DNA from 3 places in the Streptomyces shaanxiensis genome. Region 1 is predicted to be linked to each of the others. Evidence: riboswitches for the same ligand, from Rfam matches in the RefSeq annotation. Region 1 holds a riboswitch; each other region holds the start of a gene.
What was found. Region 1 has a riboswitch for cyclic di-AMP ahead of ABD932_RS16930 (LysM peptidoglycan-binding domain-containing M23 family metallopeptidase). Riboswitches for the same ligand answer to the same signal wherever they lie in the genome.
Positions count from the first base shown of each region.

Region 1 (6,704 bases):
CTGCTGCGGCGGCACCGGATCCTCACCCAGGTCTCCGGCGACCACCTGGAGGTGATCAAGCTCATCCCGCCGCTGATCATCGGCGAGCCGGAGGTGGACCGGTTCGTCGACGCCTTCACGGATGTGATGGACGACGCGCACAGTGGGGGCGGGCTGATGTGGGACTTCGGCAAGACGTTGATCAAGCAGGCGGTCGCCAACCGGTGACGCCCGGGGTGACACCCCGGGCGCGGAGGCCGCGCACTGCCGCCCAGGCCGGGGTTCTTTGCCTCTGAGGCAAGAAATTTGCCGCAGAGGCAAACATCCGGCTGACTGGGGAGCATGAGCTCTCCCGAGAACGAGCCGGAGGCCGACTCGACCGGGCCGGCCGGGGCCCTGCCCGTCGTCGCGCCGCAGCTCCGCGCGCTGCGCCGCCGTGCCTCCCTCACCCTGGAGGCCGCGGCGCGCGCCGCAGGGCTGTCGCCCGCCCACCTCTCCCGTCTGGAGACCGGGCAGCGCCAGCCCTCGCTGCCGATGCTGCTCGCGCTCGCACGCATCTACGGTACGACCGTCTCCGAGCTGCTCGGCGAGACGGTCACCGACCGGGACGCCGTCGTGCGCGCCGCCGACATGGAACCGACCGTGGCGGGCGGCTGGACCTACTTCCAGGCGGGCGCGCCCGGGCGCGGGATGCAGGCCCTGCGCGTCCATGTGCCCTACGGCTCGCAGGGCGACATCGTCCGCGTGCACCCCGGCGAGGAGTGGCTCTATGTGCTCCAGGGGCGGCTACGGCTGCGCCTCGGGGACACCACGCACCGGCTCGCGCCCGGCGACAGCGCGCACTTCGACTCGCTCACCCCGCACCGCATCGCCGCCCAGGACCCGGGCGGGGTCGAGCTCCTCTTCGTCCACACCCTGCTGCAGAGCCCCACGGCCACCCTGTGCCTGGGACCCACCCCTGGAGAGACGCCATGAACAACATGGAGGAGAAGTTCCCGCGCGCCCTGTGGGTGCGGCTCATCATCTACATCGCGGTGGGGCATGTCTTCGCCGCCTTCATCTACCTGCTGTTCGAGATGGGAGCGAAGTAGGCGCGGGCGCGGAGACGCGGGGAACGCGGAGGAGGCCGGGAGCGAGGCCTGTGGCCGTCGGCCCTCAGTCGAGCAGCCGCTCCCGCAGCCGCTCCCGGGCCTCCGGAGTGATCCCCAGACCCTGCTCGAGGTAGGCGTCGACGCCGCCCCACGTCTCCTCGATCGTTTCGAAGGCCGCCGTCAGATACTCGGCGCGCGCGTCGAACAGCGGGCTGAGCAGCTCCATGACCTCGGGGGAGTAGGCCGAGGCGGAGCTGCTGGTGCGGTGCACCTTGTAGCGGCGGTGCTTGGCGTTGGACTCCAGGTAGTCGGCGAGGATCGCCTCGCGCTCGACGCCGAGGGCGAGCAGCGTCACGGCGATGGACAGGCCGGCGCGGTCCTTGCCGGCCGCGCAGTGCATCAGGGCGGGGACGCTGTCCTCCACGAGCGCGTGCACCACCTGGGAGTGCTCGGCGGTGCGCTCCTTGATGATCGTGCGGTACGAGGCGATCATCCGGCCCGCGGCCTTGCCGTCGGCGAGGATCTCGCGGAGCTGGTCGATGTCGCCGTCGCGGACCATCTGCCAGAACTCCGCGCCGTCCGCGGGGTCGCTCAGCGGCAGGTTCACATTGCGCACGCCCGTCAGCTCGACGTCCGGCCCCTCGAGTTTCTGGTCCGCCGCGTTGCGGAAGTCGAAGATCGTGTGCAGGCCCAGGGAGCCGAGGAAGGTGGCGTCCTCCTCGGTCGCGTGCGCGAGGTGGCCACTGCGGAACAGCACTCCGTACCGCACCCGCCGTCCGTCCACGGTCGGCAGGCCGCCCACGTCGCGGAAGTTACGGACTCCGGCCAGCTCGGGCTCGGTCGACGGGATCTGCTGCGTCACGGGGGCTCCTCCCAGTCGGCCCCGCCGACGCGGCTCGGCGGTGCGGCCGACGGGGTGCGCTCTCGACCATACGACATGGATACCTGGGGCAATGAGTTATCCACAGGCGTTGCATCGGAGGCTCCCGGCCCTTGATGATGTTGGTGCTTGAGTGGACCTGTTCGAATCTGTGAGGGCCTGATGCTGGAGATCTCCGACCGTGGACGCACCTGGGTTCTTTCCGGGCCCACCAGTAGTTACGCCCTCCATCTGACGGAGGCCGACGAGCTGCTGCACCTCCACTGGGGCCCGCGGATCGCGCTCGCCGACGCCGAGGAGCTGGCCGCGCGCCCGCTGCCGGAGTACCGGGGCTTCGAGTCGCAGCTCGACGGTCACGAGGAGTACCCGGTCGAGGGCGGCCCCCGGTTCGTGCGGCCTGCCCTGTCCGTGCGCACCGACGAGCGGCGCGGCACCGAGTGGACCTTCGAGACGTACGAGACATACGGGGCCGGGGGCGCCGAGGGTGAGGAGCTGCGGCTGCGGTTCCGGGACGGCGGGCTGGGTGTCACGCTGCACTACCGGATGCGCGGCGATGTCGTGGAGCGCTGGGTGACCCTGGACAACCAGGGGCCCGACCTGGAGCTGCTGCGCGCCGACTCCGCGACCTGGACCCTGCCCGACCGCGAGGACTGGCGGCTGTCGCAGCTGCATGGACGCTGGGCCGCGGAGTCCCGGCTGACGCAGTCCTCCCTCACCTACGGTGAGAAGGTCATCGGCAGCCGCCGCGGCCACACCGGGCACCCTCTCCTGCCATGGGTCGCGCTCGACACCGATGCCACCGAGGAGCGCGGCGAGGTGTACGGCTGCGCCCTCGCCTGGTCGGGGTCCTGGCGGATCGCGGTGGCCCAACTGCCGGACGCGCGCGTGCAGATCACCGGTGGGGTCGGGTACGACGAGTCGGGTCTGCTGCGGCTGGCGGCGGGGGAGTCGTTCGTGACGCCCGTCTTCGCCGGGCTGTGGAGCGACGGCGGCTTCGGGGGCGCGAGCCGTGCCTGGCACGCCTACCAGCGTGCGCATGTGATCCCGGACGCCGATCGGGACCGGCCTGTGCTCTTCAACTCCTGGGAGGCGACCGAGTTCGACATCTCCGAGGAGCAGCAGGGCACCCTCGCCCGGCGGGCCGCGGCCATCGGCGTCGAGCTGTTCGTCGTCGACGACGGCTGGTTCGGGGCGCGCACCAGCGACCGCGCCGGGCTCGGCGACTGGACGCCCAACCCCGACCGCTTCCCGAACGGCCTCAAGCCCCTCGCCGACTACGTGCACGCCCTCGGTATGCAGTTCGGCATCTGGGTCGAGCCGGAAATGGTCAATCCGGACAGTGAGCTGTATCGCGCCCATCCGGACTGGGTGCAGCACCAAGAAGGACGAAAGAGGACAGAGTTCCGCAATCAGCTCGTACTGAACATCGCCCGCGAGGACGTCCAGGAGTACCTCTGGAACCAGCTCGACGGACTCCTCTCCAGTGCCCCGATCGACTACGTGAAGTGGGACTTCAATCGCTGCTTCAGTGACGCCGGCTGGCCCGGCGAGGCGTACCCGCAGCGGCTCTGGGTCGACCATGTGCATACCTTCTACGCCCTCTTGGACCGGCTGCGGGACGCCCACCCGGGAGTCGCCTTCGAGTCCTGCTCGGGCGGTGGCGGCCGGATCGACCTGGGTGTGCTGAGTCGTACCGACCAGGTGTGGACCTCCGACAACACCGACCCGCTCGACCGGCTCGCCATCCAGCACGGCTTCAGCCAGATCCATCCGGCGCGGGTCATGGCCGCATGGGTCACCGACAGCCCGAACAACCAGCTCAACGGCCGGGTCAGCTCGCTTCGGTTCCGGTTCGTGAGCGCCATGGCCGGGGTGCTCGGCGTCGGCGGCGACCTCACCCGGTGGACCGAGGGGGAGCTCACCGAGGCGCGGGAGTGGGTGGAGCTCTACAAGGAGATCCGTCCCGTCGTGCAGCGCGGGGACCTCTACCGGCTGCGGCCCCCGCGGGGCGGCCTGAGTGCCGTGCAGTACGTGCGCGGCGACGAGACGGTCGTCCTCGCCTGGCTCCAGTCGCAGAGCTACGGCGAGGCCGTGCCGGCGCTGCGGCTTCGCGGACTCGACCCGACAGCATCGTATGAATGCCGCGAAACGGGCGAAGTTCACCGAGGGGCCGTATTGCTGCATCACGGACTACTTATCGGTCTGCGTGGCGACCTCGATGCGACAGTTATCCGACTGCGTCGCATCTAGGCGTTCTGTCCGAATTAGCGCCTTCATTCCAACTCGCTCTGGAGTAAGGGGAGCTGGAGCAGTGTCACGTGAGGAGCGTCATATTCGTGACCGTGCGTCGCCCGTCATGTTCACGTAATTCACGCGCTTTTCAAGGGGTTTTGAGCCGGGTGGCGTGCCCATAATTTACGCAGTGTGACCGAGAATTCCCACAAGGGATCAACAGGAACGCATTCGGACGGAACCTCTCACTTGTTCCCGTGCGTCTTCCTCGCTTACGTTCGCCACCAATCCGGACGGACGCCTAATCCTGCCGCCGACCGGATCCCGCGCTAACTCACCCGTGTACGGCAGGAGCGGGGGACCCACAGGTACAACCGCCTGTTCCGGTCTCCGGAACGGCTTGGGGTCAAGTCGCGTTTCGACGCGGCCGGGCATCTCCAGCCCGCACCCGACAGCTCACCTCGCAGGCGCCGGAGAGGAATTCGCCATGCCCGCGAAGGGTAAGCACCGCCGTCCGAAGTCCCCGCGCTTCGCCCGCTCCATCGCCGTCGCCGGAACCGGCGGCGCCGCGCTCGCTCTCCCGCTGATCGGAGCCACCGGCGCCCACGCGGCTCCCGCGCAGTCCGTTTCGGAAAAGGCCGTTCAGACTCTTCCGGTCGCCGACAAGAAGGTGGCCGAGAAGAAGGCTGCCGAGAAGAAGGACGCGGACCGGAAGGCGGGTGTGCAGACCTATTCGGTGAAGGTCGGCGACTACCTTTCGAAGATCGCGGACGAGCAGAACGTCAGCGGCGGCTGGAAGAAGCTCTACGCCGACAACCGTGAGGCCGTCGGTGCGGATCCGTCCCTGATCCACCCCGGTCTGAAGCTCTCGATCGGCGGCAAGAAGGCCACGGCGAGCGCTCCCAAGTCGCCGTCCGCTTCCACGTCTTCCTCGCCTTCTTCCTCCTCTTCGGCCCCGAAGTCGTCGGACTCGTCCGCCTCGAAGTCCTCCGCGGCGAAGACGACCAAGGCCGCTCGGAGCGCCGAGACCACCAGCACCGCCAGTGGCTTCAGCGCCCCCCTGGCCACGTCCGCCGTCGGCACCGCGTACAAGGTGGCGGGCAGCATGTGGTCCAGCGGCTACCACACCGGCGTCGACTTCTCCGCCGCGACCGGCACCTCGCTGAAGGCGGTCGGCGCGGGCACCGTCGTCTCCGCCGGCTGGGGCGGGGCGTACGGCAACCAGGTCGTCATCCAGCTCGCCGACGGCTACTACGCCCAGTACGCCCACCTGTCGTCGCTCTCCGTCTCGGCCGGCCAGACCGTGACCGCGGGCCAGCAGATCGGCCTCTCCGGCGCGACCGGCAACGTGACCGGCCCGCACCTGCACTTCGAGATCCGCACCACGCCGGACTACGGCTCGGACGTCGACCCGGTCGCCTACCTCCGCTCCAAGGGCGTCGCCATCGGCTGACCCCCCACTCACCACCTCGCCTGACACGCAACCGAAGGCCGGACCCCGATCCCCGGGTCCGGCCTTCGGTGTGTTCGGCTCCGCCGGCCGGCGGTGATCCGCGACTGGAGGCCGCCGACCTCGGCACCGTTCATGATCGCTGCATTGCGGTCTTGTGGCAGGCGTGCCCCGGGCATCGACAGGGAGGGGAGAGTGAGGACACAGTGATCTCCGTACCGCCGCAAGCGCTTTCCATGCTGCCTTCCACGGCCCACGGAGGTCCCCGTGCCCGGCGTCGACCGACGCGCCGTCATCAAGGGCGCCGCAGTCGCGGCCGCCGCCGCCCAGTTCTCCCGGGCCCTGTCCCGCCCCGCCACGGCGGCGGACGGTGACGCCACCGAACTTCAGTGGCTGGAGGGCTCCACCCTCGACGCTCACGCGGACGCCACCTGGGGCGTGCCCTGGTCCCGTGGCGCACACCGGCCCGAGCAGCAGTTCCGGCTCGCAAGCGCGGACGGCGACGACGACGTGCCCGTGCAGACCTGGGGCACCGGCAACCGGCCCGACGGCTCGGTGAAGTGGACGGCGCACGCGATCGCGCCGGATGCGTCGAAGTCCGCCACGTACCGGCTCACCGCGGGCACCCCCGCCGCCCCGGCGCGGAAGGTGGCCGTAACGCGCTTCGCCGGACGCGTCGAGGCGTCCACAAGGACGACACGACGCTCGCCACGCGCCAACTCCTCGGCCCAGTGGGCGCTCGCGGCGATCCAGAACCTCGCCCTGATCGGAGACCGGATCCCGTCATGAGACGTACGTTCCTGACCGCGGCGCTTACCGCGGCGGTGATCACGGGGCCCGTCGGCGGTGGTGTACAGCCCGTCATGGCGTCCGGCGACTCGAACATCGTACGGCCGGATGACGGACGCCTCGCCTACGAGGGCCACTGGGGCCGGACCCCCGATGCCGCCACCACCGTCAACTCCGGTTCCCGGCTGACCTTCCGCTTCAGCGGCGACACGGCCCACGCCCTGTTCGACGTCTCGTCGATCACCGTGCCCGCGCAGATCTACGTCTCGGTCGACGGAGGTCC
Region 1 is NZ_BAAAZY010000010.1:648,714-655,417, forward strand. It holds gene ABD932_RS16905 (aspartate aminotransferase family protein) at 1-207, shown strand, start outside; gene ABD932_RS16910 (helix-turn-helix domain-containing protein) at 322-954, shown strand; gene ABD932_RS16915 (DUF6126 family protein) at 951-1,070, shown strand; gene ABD932_RS16920 (tyrosine-protein phosphatase) at 1,135-1,932, opposite strand; gene ABD932_RS16925 (alpha-galactosidase) at 2,113-4,200, shown strand; cyclic di-AMP (ydaO/yuaA leader) riboswitch at 4,500-4,665, shown strand; gene ABD932_RS16930 (LysM peptidoglycan-binding domain-containing M23 family metallopeptidase) at 4,670-5,635, shown strand; gene ABD932_RS16935 (RIFT barrel domain-containing protein) at 5,900-6,421, shown strand; gene ABD932_RS16940 (GDSL-type esterase/lipase family protein) at 6,418-6,704, shown strand, end outside.

Region 2 (6,704 bases), on a different contig from region 1:
GACTCGTCTCCAAGGCCTTCACGCCCCGCAGGGTCGCCGAGTTCGCCCCACGCGTGCAGGAGCTCACCGACCAGCTCATCGACCGGTTCGCCGCCGAGGGGAGCGCCGATCTCATCCACGAGTTCGCCTTCCCGCTCCCCATCCACGCCATCTGCGACCTGCTCGGCGTCCCCCGCGAGGACCAGGACGACTTCCGGGACTGGGCGGGCATGATGATCCGCCACCAGGGCGGCCCCAGGGGCGGCGTCGCGCGGTCCGTGAAGAAGATGCGCGGCTATCTCGCCGACCTCATCCACCGCAAGCGCGAGGCACTCCCCGACGCCCCCACCCCCGGCGAGGACCTCATCTCCGGCCTCATCCGCGCCTCCGACCACGGTGAGCACCTCACCGAGAACGAGGCCGCCGCGATGGCCTTCATCCTGCTGTTCGCCGGCTTCGAGACGACCGTCAACCTCATCGGCAACGGCACCTACGCCCTGCTCACCCACCCCGAACAGCGCGCCCGGCTCCAGTCCTCCCTCGCCGCCCACGACACCGCCCTCCTCGAAACCGGCATCGAGGAACTCCTGCGCTACGACGGCCCCGTGGAGCTGGCCACCTGGCGTTTCGCCACCGAGGCGCTCACCATCGGCGGGCAGCACATCGCACCCGGCGACCCCGTCCTCGTCGTCCTGGCCGCCGCCGACCGGGACCCGGAGCGGTTCGCCGACCCCGACGTCCTCGACCTCGGCCGCCGCGACAACCAGCACCTCGGCTACGGCCACGGCATCCACTACTGCCTCGGCGCCCCACTCGCCCGCCTGGAGGGCCAGACCGCCCTCGCCACACTGCTCACCCGACTCCCGGATCTGGAACTCGCCGTCGACCCGGCCGAGTTGCGCTGGCGGGGCGGCCTCATCATGCGCGGACTGCGTACGCTTCCGGTGGAGTTCACCCCTGTTGGGTGAGTACGTCCACCGCCGCAAACGTGACACGCGCTCAAGTCTGTGATCTTCACGTGATCTGCGCGGCATTAACTTGTGACAAGTGATCGTCTGCCTATACGTTCACGGATCAACGACGGCGCCCAGGTTTCACGCGCCGCGGTCACCACTGTCTCGCGAAAGGTCCCCGCATGCTCTCCGGGAACGGTCGCCACCGACGCCCCCGTCAGGCTCCGGCTCTTCTCGTCGCGGCCGGAGTGACCGGCTCCGCCATCGCCATCCCGCTGCTCGGCGCCTCGGGCGCGAGCGCCGCCGAAGGTAACGTCTGGGACAAGGTGGCCGAGTGCGAGAGCGGCGGCTCCTGGAGCGCCGACGAAGGCAACGGGCGCTACGGCGGACTGCAGCTGACCCAGGACGACTGGGACGAGTACGGCGGCCTCGACTATGCCGCGAGCCCCGACCTGGCGAGCCGCTCCCAGCAGATCGCCGTGGCCCAGAACATCCTCGCGGACCAGGGCGTAGGCGCCTGGCGCACCTGTGGACTGCTCAGCGGGCTCACCGAGGAGTCCGGTTCGGTCGACCTGGACACCGGCGTCGAGGAGGACTCCCCGTCCGCCGTGTCGGGATCCTCCGGATTGCTTGATTCGGCTGGATTGTCCGGCTCGTCCGGATCGGCAGGATCATCCAACTCGTCGGGTTCGTCGCAGTCCGAGGGGGCGTCCGACGACTCCTCGACCGCCTCGAATTCCCCCGGCTCGTCGAGCGACTCCGCCGATGATTCGTCCGAATCGTCCAAGGATTCCTCCTCTTCGCCCTCTTCTTCCGGTACGACCGACAGCTCCGTCAAGTCCGGTACGTCATCCGACACAGAGGCCTCACAGTCGCCCGACGGTTCCCCGACAGGGACCCCCGAAGGCGACATTCGGGACAACTCGGAGCAGGGTGTGGGCTCCTGGGGCCTCGTCGACACCGGCGCCGCCGACGCGGTCGACGCCGCGGCCGGCTCCGGGCGCCATCGCGGTGCCACCGCCGACGAGAGCGAGACCGCCGACGGAGCCGTCAAGTCCCCCGGTCGCCACGCCTCGTACACCGTCCGCGCGGGCGACACTCTCGCCTCCATCGCCGACTCTCTTGACCTCGACGGCGGGTGGCGTGCGCTGTATCAGGCGAACAAGCAGGACATCGGTGCTGACGCGAACCACATCTTCCCCGGTCAGACCCTGGAAGTCCCTGCCGAATAGGGCGAAAAGCAGCGGGAGTTCACGTCCTGCTTCACACCTGAATGTCCGTTTTGGAAGTGCTGAGAGATAGATCTCAGAAGCCCTGATCGTCTTTGTCATTCCGCGAATCGCGTGTCTACGGTCGTGACCGCTCGTCACCACGAGCCCCGGCTGCCGCAACGCCGAATCCTGCCAGCGGCCGTACGGGAACAGTCGTCGCGTCAAGCGCCGTAGGCAGGAGCGGGGGACCCAAGGTTTGCGCCGGGTCCGGCAGTTGAGGCCCTTCGGGGCCGCACGGCCGGAGTCGGCTTGGGGTGAAGTCGCGCACTGGACACCATCGGTGCGCGGCCGGGCAACTCAACCGGCCCGAACCCGACAGCTCACCTCGCAGGCGTCGGTGAGGGGATCTCTCCATGCTGTTTTCCAGCAAGGGCAAGCACCGTCGTCCGTCCAAGGCCGCTCGCGCCATCGCCGTCGTCGGCGTCACCGGTGCCGCCGCCGTCGCCGCCCCGCTGATGGCCGCCGGCAGCGCCTCCGCCGCCACCGCCTCCGAGTGGGACGCCGTCGCCCAGTGCGAGTCGGGCGGCAACTGGTCGATCAACACCGGCAACGGCTACTACGGCGGTCTGCAGTTCTCCGCCTCCACCTGGGCCGCGTACGGCGGCACGCAGTTCGCCGCCACCGCCGACCAGGCCAGCAAGGACCAGCAGATCCAGATAGCCGAGAAGGTCCTCGCGGGCCAGGGCAAGGGTGCCTGGCCGCACTGCGGCACCGGCCTGTCGAGCGCCGCCTACTCCGGCTCCTCGTCGAGCGGTTCCTCGCAGAGCACCGAGACCACCACCCGCTCCAGCGAGCAGCAGTCGGCCTCCCGCTCCACCGAGCGCCCGGCCGCCAAGAAGTCGACCAAGACCGTCACCACCCCGACCGGCAAGAAGGTCAAGAAGGGTGACGGCGAGTACAAGGTCGCCAAGGGCGACACCCTCAGCACCATCGCCGCCGAGCACGACGTCAAGGGCGGCTGGGAGAAGCTGTTCAAGCTGAACAAGGACATCGTCGAGGACGCCGACCTGATCTACCCGGGTCAGCAGCTGCACCTGAAGTAACAGCGGGCAGGTAGCTGAACCACAGCGCCCTCACATACGTGGACCTCATAGTGAAGACCTCGTGAGGGTCACCCCCGTCCCCCACGGGCTCCCCGCTCCGGTGCGTGTTCCCCCGTACGCACCGGGGCGGGGTTTTCTTTTGCGCCCCGCGGTTGTGCATCGGTGTGTACCGTGGGTTTTTGTTCCGTTCGGAAACAATTCGCTCTCGGTTCTGTTCACGGAGCGGTCGACCGCTGGCCGATCGCCCGGAGCCGGTTAGGCTCATCTCGCAGCACCCACCGCGGTCTGCGTACCCGCGTCACATCCCAAGAAGGAGATGCTCGTGCCGTCCATCGACGTCGTCGTAGCCCGGGAAATCCTGGACTCCCGAGGCAACCCCACGGTCGAGGTCGAGGTTGGCCTCGACGACGGCAGCACGGGTCGTGCCGCCGTTCCGTCCGGCGCCTCGACGGGCGCCTTCGAGGCCATCGAGCTCCGCGACGGTGACCCCAACCGCTACCTGGGCAAGGGTGTCGAGAAGGCCGTCCTCGCCGTCATCGAGCAGATCGGCCCGGAGCTCGTCGGCTACGACGCCACCGAGCAGCGCCTGATCGACCAGGCCATGTTCGACCTGGACGCCACCGACAACAAGGGCTCCCTCGGCGCCAACGCCATCCTCGGCGTCTCCCTCGCCGTGGCCCACGCCGCCTCCGAGGCCTCCGACCTCCCCCTCTTCCGCTACCTGGGCGGCCCGAACGCGCACCTGCTGCCGGTGCCGATGATGAACATCCTGAACGGCGGCTCGCACGCCGACTCCAACGTGGACATCCAGGAGTTCATGATCGCCCCGATCGGCGCGGAGTCCTTCTCCGAGGCGCTGCGCTGGGGCACCGAGGTGTACCACACCCTCAAGAAGGTCCTGAAGAGCAAGGGCCTGGCCACCGGCCTCGGCGACGAGGGCGGCTTCGCCCCGAACCTCGGCTCCAACCGCGAGGCCCTCGACCTCATCCTCGAGGCGATCAAGGAGGCCGGTTACACCCCCGGCGAGCAGATCGCCCTGGCGCTCGACGTAGCCGCGTCCGAGTTCTACAAGGACGGCTCCTACACCTTCGAGGGCAAGTCCCGCTCCGCCGCCGAGATGACCGAGTACTACGCCGAGCTCGTCGAGGCGTACCCGCTCGTCTCCATCGAGGACCCGCTGTTCGAGGACGACTGGGAGGGCTGGAAGACCATCACCGCCAAGCTCGGTGACAAGGTCCAGCTCGTCGGCGACGACCTGTTCGTCACCAACCCCGAGCGCCTGGCCCGCGGCATCGACGAGAACGCCGCCAACGCGCTCCTGGTCAAGGTCAACCAGATCGGCTCCCTGACCGAGACCCTGGACGCCGTCGAGCTGGCCCAGCGCAGCGGCTTCAAGTGCATGATGTCCCACCGCTCCGGCGAGACCGAGGACGTCACCATCGCCGACCTGGCCGTCGCCACCAACTGCGGCCAGATCAAGACCGGCGCCCCGGCCCGCTCCGAGCGCGTCGCCAAGTACAACCAGCTGCTGCGCATCGAGGAGATCCTCGACGACGCGGCGGTGTACGCCGGCCGCTCCGCCTTCCCGCGGTTTCGCTCTGCGAACCACTGAGCACAGCAAGGGCTGACCCCGCTGACCCCACCTGGGTAAGGCTTAGCCAGTCATACGTACGTCCCCGTACTCGGTCCCGTACCGTGTGCGGGGACGTACGCATGTGAAACGGGAGGCGGGGAACATGGCCGTGAAGGACCGGGACCGGTTCTCCACCGCGACCAGGATCCGGTTGCTCGGCGAGCAGACGGCGGCCCGTGTCTACCGCTCCCAGACCAAGCGGCAGGCCCGGCGCTCCAGGCTCACCGGACGCGCCGCGCTGCTCGCGCTGGTCCTCTGCTCCATGGTCGTGGCGCTCGCCTACCCGATAAGGCAGTACGTCTCCCAGCGTGCCGAGATCGCGGACATGCGGCGGCAGAAGGAAGAGGCCGCCGAACGGGTCGAGGAACTGCGCGACACCAAGGCACGCTGGCAGGACGACGCGTACGCCGAGCAGGAGATCCGGCGGCGGCTGCACTATGTGATGCCGGGGGAGACCGGCTACATCGTGGTCGACCCGGACGCGGCCAGGCAGTCGCGGGCCGACGTGGCCGCGGCCGACCGCCCCTGGTACTCGAACATCTGGGACGGGATCGACAAGGCCGACGCCTCCGACCAGTGAGGCCGACCAGTGACCCCGGCCAGTGAACACCTATAGAAAGACAGGCATGGAAACGCCCCCGCCGCCCACCCCGCGCACCGAGCCCACCGACGCGGACGTCGAGGCCTTCAAGCAGCAGCTCGGACGTCCGCCGCGCGGACTGCGCGCGATCGCGCACCGGTGCCCGTGCGGGCAGCCGGACGTGGTCGAGACGGCCCCTCGGCTGCCCGACGGCACGCCCTTCCCGACGCTGTACTACCTGACGTGCCCGAAGGCGGCGTCGGCGATCGGCACGCTGGAGGCGAACGGCGTGATGAAGGAGATGACGGCGCGGCTGGAGACCGACCCGGAGCTGGCCGCCGCGTACCGTGCCGCGCACGAGGACTACATCCGGCGGCGCGACGAGATCGAGGAGCTGAAGGGCTTCCCGAGCGCGGGCGGCATGCCGGACCGGGTGAAGTGCCTGCACGTCCTGGTCGGCCACTCCCTGGCGGCCGGTCCCGGGGTCAACCCCCTCGGCGACGAGGCGATCGCGATGCTGCCGGAGTGGTGGGCCAAGGGCCCCTGCGTGTCTCCGTCGGCGACGCAGGAGGACATCAAGAAGCTCGGTGCGAACGGCGGCGGCTTCTTCGAGGCGACCCCGCTGGGCGAGGAGGACGACAAGTGACCCGCGTCGCCGCCATCGACTGCGGTACCAACTCCATCCGGCTCCTGGTCGCCGATGTGGACCCGGCGACCGGGGAACTCGTCGACCTGGACCGCCGTATGACCATCGTGCGGCTCGGCCAGGGCGTCGACCGAACGGGCCGGCTCGCCCCCGAGGCGCTGGAGCGGACCTTCGCCGCCTGCCGTGACTACGCGGCGATCATCAAGGAGCACGGCGCCGAGCGGCTGCGCTTCGTGGCCACGTCCGCCTCCCGGGACGCCGAGAACCGGGACGAGTTCGTGCGCGGGGTCATGGACATCCTGGGTGTCGAGCCCGAGGTCGTCACCGGCGACCAGGAGGCCGAGTTCTCCTTCACGGGCGCGACGAAGGAGCTGACGGGGCGGGAGGACGTGCACCGGCCCTACCTCGTCGTGGACATCGGCGGCGGGTCGACCGAGTTCGTCGTCGGCGAGGAGCACGTCCGCGCGGCACGCTCGGTGGACGTCGGCTGCGTGCGGATGACCGAGCGTCACCTGGTCCGCGACGGCGTCGTCTCCGACCCGCCCTCCGAGGAGCAGATCGCGGCGATGCGGGCCGACATCGAGGCGGCCCTCGACCTC
Region 2 is NZ_BAAAZY010000022.1:75,667-82,370, reverse strand. It holds gene ABD932_RS33230 (cytochrome P450 family protein) at 1-947, shown strand, start outside; gene ABD932_RS33225 (transglycosylase family protein) at 1,115-2,164, shown strand; cyclic di-AMP (ydaO/yuaA leader) riboswitch at 2,360-2,552, shown strand; gene ABD932_RS33220 (transglycosylase family protein) at 2,557-3,246, shown strand; gene eno (phosphopyruvate hydratase) at 3,569-4,858, shown strand; gene ABD932_RS33210 (FtsB family cell division protein) at 4,983-5,459, shown strand; gene ABD932_RS33205 (DUF501 domain-containing protein) at 5,506-6,105, shown strand; gene ABD932_RS33200 (Ppx/GppA phosphatase family protein) at 6,102-6,704, shown strand, end outside.
Region 2: another riboswitch for cyclic di-AMP. It lies ahead of ABD932_RS33220 (transglycosylase family protein); the one in region 1 lies ahead of ABD932_RS16930 (LysM peptidoglycan-binding domain-containing M23 family metallopeptidase).

Region 3 (6,704 bases), on a different contig from region 1:
GACCAGGTCGCCCGCCTGCGCGGCTCCCTCGGGGGTGGCCGCCCGTGCGTGGTCGCCGAGTTCGGCGACGAGGTCGGCGAGCGTCTCGGGGCCGCGCGAGTTGCTCAGGACGACGTCCAGTCCGGCGGCGACGGCGAGGCGGGCCACCGCGCCGCCGATCATGCCGCTGCCGATGAGTCCGAGGGTCTTGGTCACGGTGTACGTGCCTCCGTCACTGCGCTGGTGAAGTCGGGTTTCGTGTAGTCGAGCTCTGTGAAGCTGAGATTCGTATGTGAAACTGAGTGTCACGCTAGTGACCGAGTATCGGAACTGCAAGTCGGGTCGGGTGACGGGATAGGGTCGCGGGGTGAGCGCAGCAGCACGTACCAGCACCAGAGACATCGCCCGGGCGGCCGTACGGGCCCAACTGGCCGAGGTGGCACTGGAGTTGTTCCAGCGCGAGGGCTTCGAGAAGGTCACCCTCGATGACCTGGCCACTGCCGCCGGCGTGTCCCGCAGTACGTTCCTGCGCTATTTCGGCACCAAGGAGGAGGCCGTCCTCGCCGCCTTCGACGCCCATGGCGACCAGGCCGCCGACGCACTGCGCGCCCGGCCCGCCGACGAGGACGACTGGACGGCGCTGCGGCACGCCCTGGACACGGTCGTCGCGCGCTACCGCGAGGATCCGGCCCGCGCCCTCGCGACGACCCGCCTCGTCAGGGACACCCCCGCGCTGTGCGCACGGCAGCTGGAGAAGCAGCACGGCTGGCGCCCCGCCCTGGCCCGGGCGCTCGCGGAGCGTGCCGGGTCCTCAGCCGGTTCCCCGGCGGCGGCGACGCTCGGGCAGACGGTGCGCGCCGCCGCGGCCCTGGACTGTCTGAACGTCGCGGTCGAGCACTGGAGCGCCTCCGACGGCCGACTCGACCTGGTCGAGCTGCTGGACGAGGCGTTCGCCGCGCTCGCGCCCCGCTAGCGCGGCGGTCCGTGCGCGGCCGCGACATCGTCGCCGTCGGCAGCGACGCCGAGATGCGCGCCCTGGCCGGTCCCGGCACGCGGATCGTCGAGCTCGGCGGCCGGACCGTGCTGCCCGGCATCAACGACTCGCATCTGCACGGGGCCGCGTACGGCCTGGCCAAGCCGCCCTTCGCCCTGGACGTCGGCCATCCGACGGTGGGATCGATCGCCGACGCCGCCGCTGCCGTGGAGCGGGCGGTACGCGCGTCCCGTCCCGGTGAGTGGATCGTCGGGCTCGGCTGGGACGCCGGATACCTCGCCGAGTGTCGGGCGGATCCGCGGCGCTTCCCGCACCGCCGGGACCTGGACGCCGTGGCGCCCGAGAACCCGGTCTGTCTGACCGACTTCTCCCAGCACATGGTGTGGGTCAACAGCGCGGCCCTGCGCCTCTGCGGCATCGACGCGGACAGCACGCCCCCGCCCGGCGGTGTCATCGACGTCGACGCCGTCGGGGAACCCACCGGCATCCTGCGGGAGGCGGCCGCAAAACTCGTCCAGGCCGCGCTCCCCTCCCCCACCGTCGCCCAGCGCCGCGAGGCCGTCCGGGCGGTGGTGCGGGAACTGCACTCACGCGGCATCACCAGCTACACCGAGCCGGGCCTCGGCCCGGGCGGCGCGGAGACCCTCTTCGGCGGCCTCGGCACCGACAACTGGACCGCGTACGCCGAACTCGTCGAGGACGGTGAACTCGACGCGCGGGTCAGTGTGTTGCTGCTGCCCGCGCCGAGGGGCGGCTCCGCGGACGACGTACGCAAGGTGCTGGCCGAACTGCGCCGGCCGGAGTCGGCGGGCCCGCGTCTACTGGCGGCGATCGGCGTGAAGATCTTCGGCGACGGGGTGCCGCCGAACCGTACGGCCTGGATGAGCGAGCCGTACGCCAGCGGCGGCCACGGCGCGTTGTGCGTGCACGGCACCACCCCGGCGCTCCAGGTCGCCGAGTTGCGCGAGATGATCCGGCTGGCGCACGAGGCCGGCTTCCAGCTGGGCGTGCGCGTCACCGGGGACCGGGCCATCGACACGGTCGTGGACGCCTTCGTCGCCGCGAACACGGCCGCGCCCCGCCCGGACGCCCGGCACTACGTCATCCACGGCGACTTCATCGGCGCCGACAGCCTCGCCAAGCTGGCCGCACACGGCTACGGGGTCAACATGAACCCCGCCATCAAGTGGACCATCTCCGACCTGATGGACGAGGTCATCGGCACCGAACGCTCCGCCTACCAGTGGCCCGTGCGTACCGCCGTCGAGGCCGGTGTCGCGGTCTGCGCCGGCTCCGACGCGCCGATCACCGCGCCCGACTGGCGGCAGGGCGTGGCCGCGATGATGCTGCGCGAGTCGAAGGCGAGCGGACGGCAGAGCGGCCCCGAGCAGTGCGTGGACCTGGCCGAGGCACTGCGGGCGTACACGATCAACCCGGCCCGGCAGGACTTCGCCGAGGAGTGGAAGGGTTCCGTCGAGGTCGGCAAGGTCGCGGACCTGTGTGTCCTGGACCGTCCGCTGCTGGACCTGGACCCGCACTCGATCACGGACACCGAGGTGATGATGACGGTGTTCGACGGGCGGATCGTGTACGAGCGCTGAGGGCTCCGTCTGCGCTGAGGGTTCCGCCTGCGCTGAAGGCGCCGTCTGGGCTGAAGGCTTCGCGTTGAAGCATGGCCGTGCACAGGTGACGCCGCTACCGTGATCGACCGGCTTCCGCGCGGGAGAAGGAGTGACGGTGGGCGCAGTCGGGTCGAAGACCGTGTTGGTCACCGGTGGCAGCGGGTTCGTCGGCAGCCATCTGGTCAAGCGGCTTCTGGAGCGAGGGTACGAGGTCCACAGCACCGTACGGAGCACCGCAGACCCGGCGAAGGTGCGCCCGCTGCGGGAGATGCAGGAGGCGCACCCCGGCCGACTCTCCCTGTTCGAGGCGGACTTGCTCAAGGAGGGCTCCTTCGACGAGGCGATGAGCGGCTGCCGGGTCGTGTTCCATGTGGCCTCGCCGTTCCGCATGCCGGAGAAGATCAAGGACGGCCGCCGGGACATGGTCGACCCGGCCCTGCTCGGCACCCGCAACGTGCTGGCGGCCGTCGAGCGGACGCCCACGGTCGACAGGCTCGTCCTCACCTCCACCGTGGGCGCGATCTTCGGCGACTACGCGGACGTCCTGGCCATGGACGACGCCGTACTGTCGGAGCGGTACTTCAACACCACCAGCACGGTGGAGAACAACCCCTACCACTACGCCAAGACGGTCGCGGAGCGCGCGGCCTGGGACGCCGAGGCCGCCCAGGGCCGCTGGCGGCTGGTGACGGTCAACCCCGGCCTGATCCTCGGCCCTTCCCTCACCCCCGCCTCGGAGTCCGGCAGTCTGTTCCTGCTGGAGGAGCTGTTCAAGGGCTACTTCTTCTACGGTGCCCCGGACTTCAGCTTCACCACGGTGGACGTCCGCGAGGTGGCCGAGGCGCACATCGCCGCCGCGGAGAACCCGGACGCGAAGGGCCGTTACATCCTCGCCGCCCCGACCATGACGTCCTTCCACGAGATGGCCCGCATCCTCCGGACCCGCCACCCCCGCGACCTCCGCCTACCGCGTTCCGCACTCCCGCACTGGCCGGTGCGCGTCCTGGGCCCGGCCTTCGGACTCACCCAGGACTACATCCGGGGGCACCTCGGCATCCGCTTCCGGGTGGACAACAGCCGGAGCGTGAGCGAACTCGGCATCAGCTACCGCCCGATCGAGCAGACGGTCCTCGATCATTACGCGGCGTGGCGGAGCCAACGCGCCGCGAAGTGAATTCGGCCGCCGGTCCGCCCCGAGCGTCGAAGGTCACAAAAACGTATCGGACATTTCACACGTCAACCTTCACGTGAGTCACACAAGTTGGCTAGGTTACGCCTAGGCAGCACGACGACCTCCGGCGAACCCCGTCGGGACGTGCGGCCTCCGCCGAGTCCGGTAGGTCCCCAGGGGCCGCTGGAGCCGGGGACCCAACCGAAACTTGGGGTGAATCGGCCCAACTACCCTTCGGGGCAAGGGCCGTAGGGCACACCTTCCGGAAACGACCGCCCGAACCCGTCAGCTAACTCGGTAGGCGGATCACGGAAGGAGTACGTCGCCCATGGCGCCGGAACGCACCGCGCGTCCGGGGGCTTTGAGCCTCCCCGGCATGCGCAATTCCGCACTCGCGTCGGCGGCTCTCACCTCTGTGGCCCTGCTCGCCCAGACGGCCAACGCCGCCCCCTCCGCAGGAGACGAGGCCCCGAGCCGCGAGGAGGTCAGTCGACGGGTCAGCTCCCTGTACGACCAGGCCGAGTCCGACACCGGCACCTTCAACGCCACGCGCGCCGCGGCGACAGGACCGCGCAAGCGCGCCGACCGGCCCACGGACGCCGGACGCAGGCCCGTCGGCGAGGCCGGCAGTGGCCGGAGCGAGGAGAGCAGGCGCAGCGACCCCGCACTCGACAATGTCGCCCGGCAGTGGTTCGACGTCGCCCGCTCGAAGCTTGGCCCGACCGTCCCGGCCGCGTTGCCGAGGGACAGAATGCCGGACCGTCCCACCGGGACACGGCCCGCCCGCTCGGCGGAGCGCGCGCTGGAGGGCCTCACCGAACTGGGACGGGAGCCGTCCGGCCGCGCAGCCCTGGAGCTGCCCGCCGCACCCGTCGCCGAGCTCCCGGCAGCCGGGGCCACTGGAACGGCTCCCATGGCGGAGCTGACCGCGGGCCCGATCGCCGCCCTGCCTCCCGCCCCCGAGGCACCGCCTGCCCTGCCCGCCCCGACGGCCGACCCTCAGCGGTCCCCCCTCCGGACGACCAAGGAGCAGAACCAGCGCAAGCTCGACCGCGCCCGCGAGTTGCTGTCCGCGTACACGGTGCGGCAGAGCATGGAACTCACGCCCCTCGAGGCCCCGTTGGGCCAGGCCCCGGCCGCCGACACCTGGAGCGCCACACCGGCCCCGGTCCAGCCCTCGGCCGAGACACAGTGGCAGGCACTGCAGGACCTCGGCGCATCCGACCTGACCCCGGTCCCGGCGGGCACAACAGCCTGGTCCGGCACGGCAGTTCAGCCCGCCTACGCCCCTTCCGCGGCCGCCACCGACCAGAGCACCGCCGCGAGTCAGGTCCTGGACACCGGCCAGACCTACACCACTGGCCAGGCCCTCGGCACCGGCCAGCCCTACACCACCGGCCAGTCCCTCGACACCGGCCAGACCTACGCCACCAGTCAGCCCTTCGACACGAGCACCGCCCTCACCACCGTCACAGCCACCACCGCCACCACCGCCCCCCAGGACACCCGAGCCATGCGGGCACTGGACTTCGCCCGCGCCCAGATCGGCAAGCCCTGCGTGTGGGGGACGACAGGCCCGGACGCGTACGACGGCGGGGGCCTCGCCCAGGCCGCCTGGAGGGCCGCCGGCATCACACTCCCCCGCACCCCGCAGGAACAGGCGACCGCGGGCCGGGGCATCGCCCTCACCTATGCCGAGCCCGGCGACCTGGTCCTCTTCCACGTCGGCCACGTCGGCATCTACTCCGGAAACGGCATGATGATCCACGCCCCCGGTCCGGGACGGGTCATACGCGAGGAGCCGATCGACCACGCCGGCGAGTCGGCGATCCACAGCGTGATACGCCCGGCCTGACCGGTCGGAGCGCACCCTTCCCGAAGCGTCGGTCGTCCGCCGCCCCGCCTCCGAGAGGCGGGGCGGCTTCGCGTTTCCCCGCCGGTGAAGCGGACCTCGACGCCGATCGCCACGCCCACCGCGACGCCCCCTCCACCTCGGCTTTGTCGATACGTCCTGACAAGCCCATTGACACCCGCCTCCGGGCGACCGCATAGTACGTGCCACTAGAGCGCGCTAGTAACGCGCTCCAGCCGTATCCGACGGGCGGTGACCCGTGACCCTCCCCCCACCTGAAAACCCGCCCTGATCAGCACAGCGAGGTGCATGGGACATGCGCAGACACCACCGAGCCGCCGCTCTGACCGCCACCGCCGTGGCCGGCGTCCTGTTCGCCGCGGGCTGCTCCAGCAGCTCCGGCGGCAAGGACTCCGAGGAAGGCGCCGCGGACGCCTCGGCGGGCAAGGCCACCACGCCCCGGATGACCGTGGCCATGATCACTCACGCCGCCCCCGGCGACACCTTCTGGGACCTGATCCGCAAGGGCGCCGAGGCCGCCGCCGCCAAGGACAACATCAAGCTCGTCTACTCCAGCGACCCCAGCGCCGGCAACCAGGCCAACCTGGTGCAGAACGCCATCGACCAGAAAGTCGACGGCATCGCGCTGACCGCGGCCAAGCCCAGCGCCATGAAGGCCGTCGTCGCCAAGGCCACCGCCGCCGGCATCCCGGTCGTCGGCTTCAACTCCGGCCTGGACGACTGGAAAGACCTCGGCATGCTCCAGTACTTCGGGCAGGACGAGAACATCGCCGGCCAGGCCTTCGGCGAGCGGCTGGGCGAGAGCGGCGCCAAGCACGCCCTGTGCGTCATCCAGGAACAGGGCCACGTCGCCCTCGAGGCCCGCTGCGCCGGTCTGAAGAAGGGCTTCAAGGGCACCACCGACACCCTCTACGTCAACGGCACCGACATGCCGTCCGTGAAGTCGACGATCACCGCCAAGCTCCAGCAGGACTCCTCCATCGACCAGGTGGTCACCCTCGGCGCACCCTTCGCCCTGACCGCCGTGCAGTCGGTGTCCGACGCCGGAAGCAAGGCCAAGATCGC
Region 3 is NZ_BAAAZY010000028.1:350,673-357,376, forward strand. It holds gene ABD932_RS39780 (NAD(P)-binding domain-containing protein) at 1-381, opposite strand, end outside; gene ABD932_RS39785 (TetR/AcrR family transcriptional regulator) at 347-952, shown strand; gene ABD932_RS39790 (amidohydrolase) at 1,006-2,574, shown strand; gene ABD932_RS39795 (NAD-dependent epimerase/dehydratase family protein) at 2,711-3,769, shown strand; cyclic di-AMP (ydaO/yuaA leader) riboswitch at 3,911-4,086, shown strand; gene ABD932_RS39800 (C40 family peptidase) at 4,143-5,621, shown strand; gene ABD932_RS39805 (sugar ABC transporter substrate-binding protein) at 5,935-6,704, shown strand, end outside.
Region 3: another riboswitch for cyclic di-AMP. It lies ahead of ABD932_RS39800 (C40 family peptidase); the one in region 1 lies ahead of ABD932_RS16930 (LysM peptidoglycan-binding domain-containing M23 family metallopeptidase).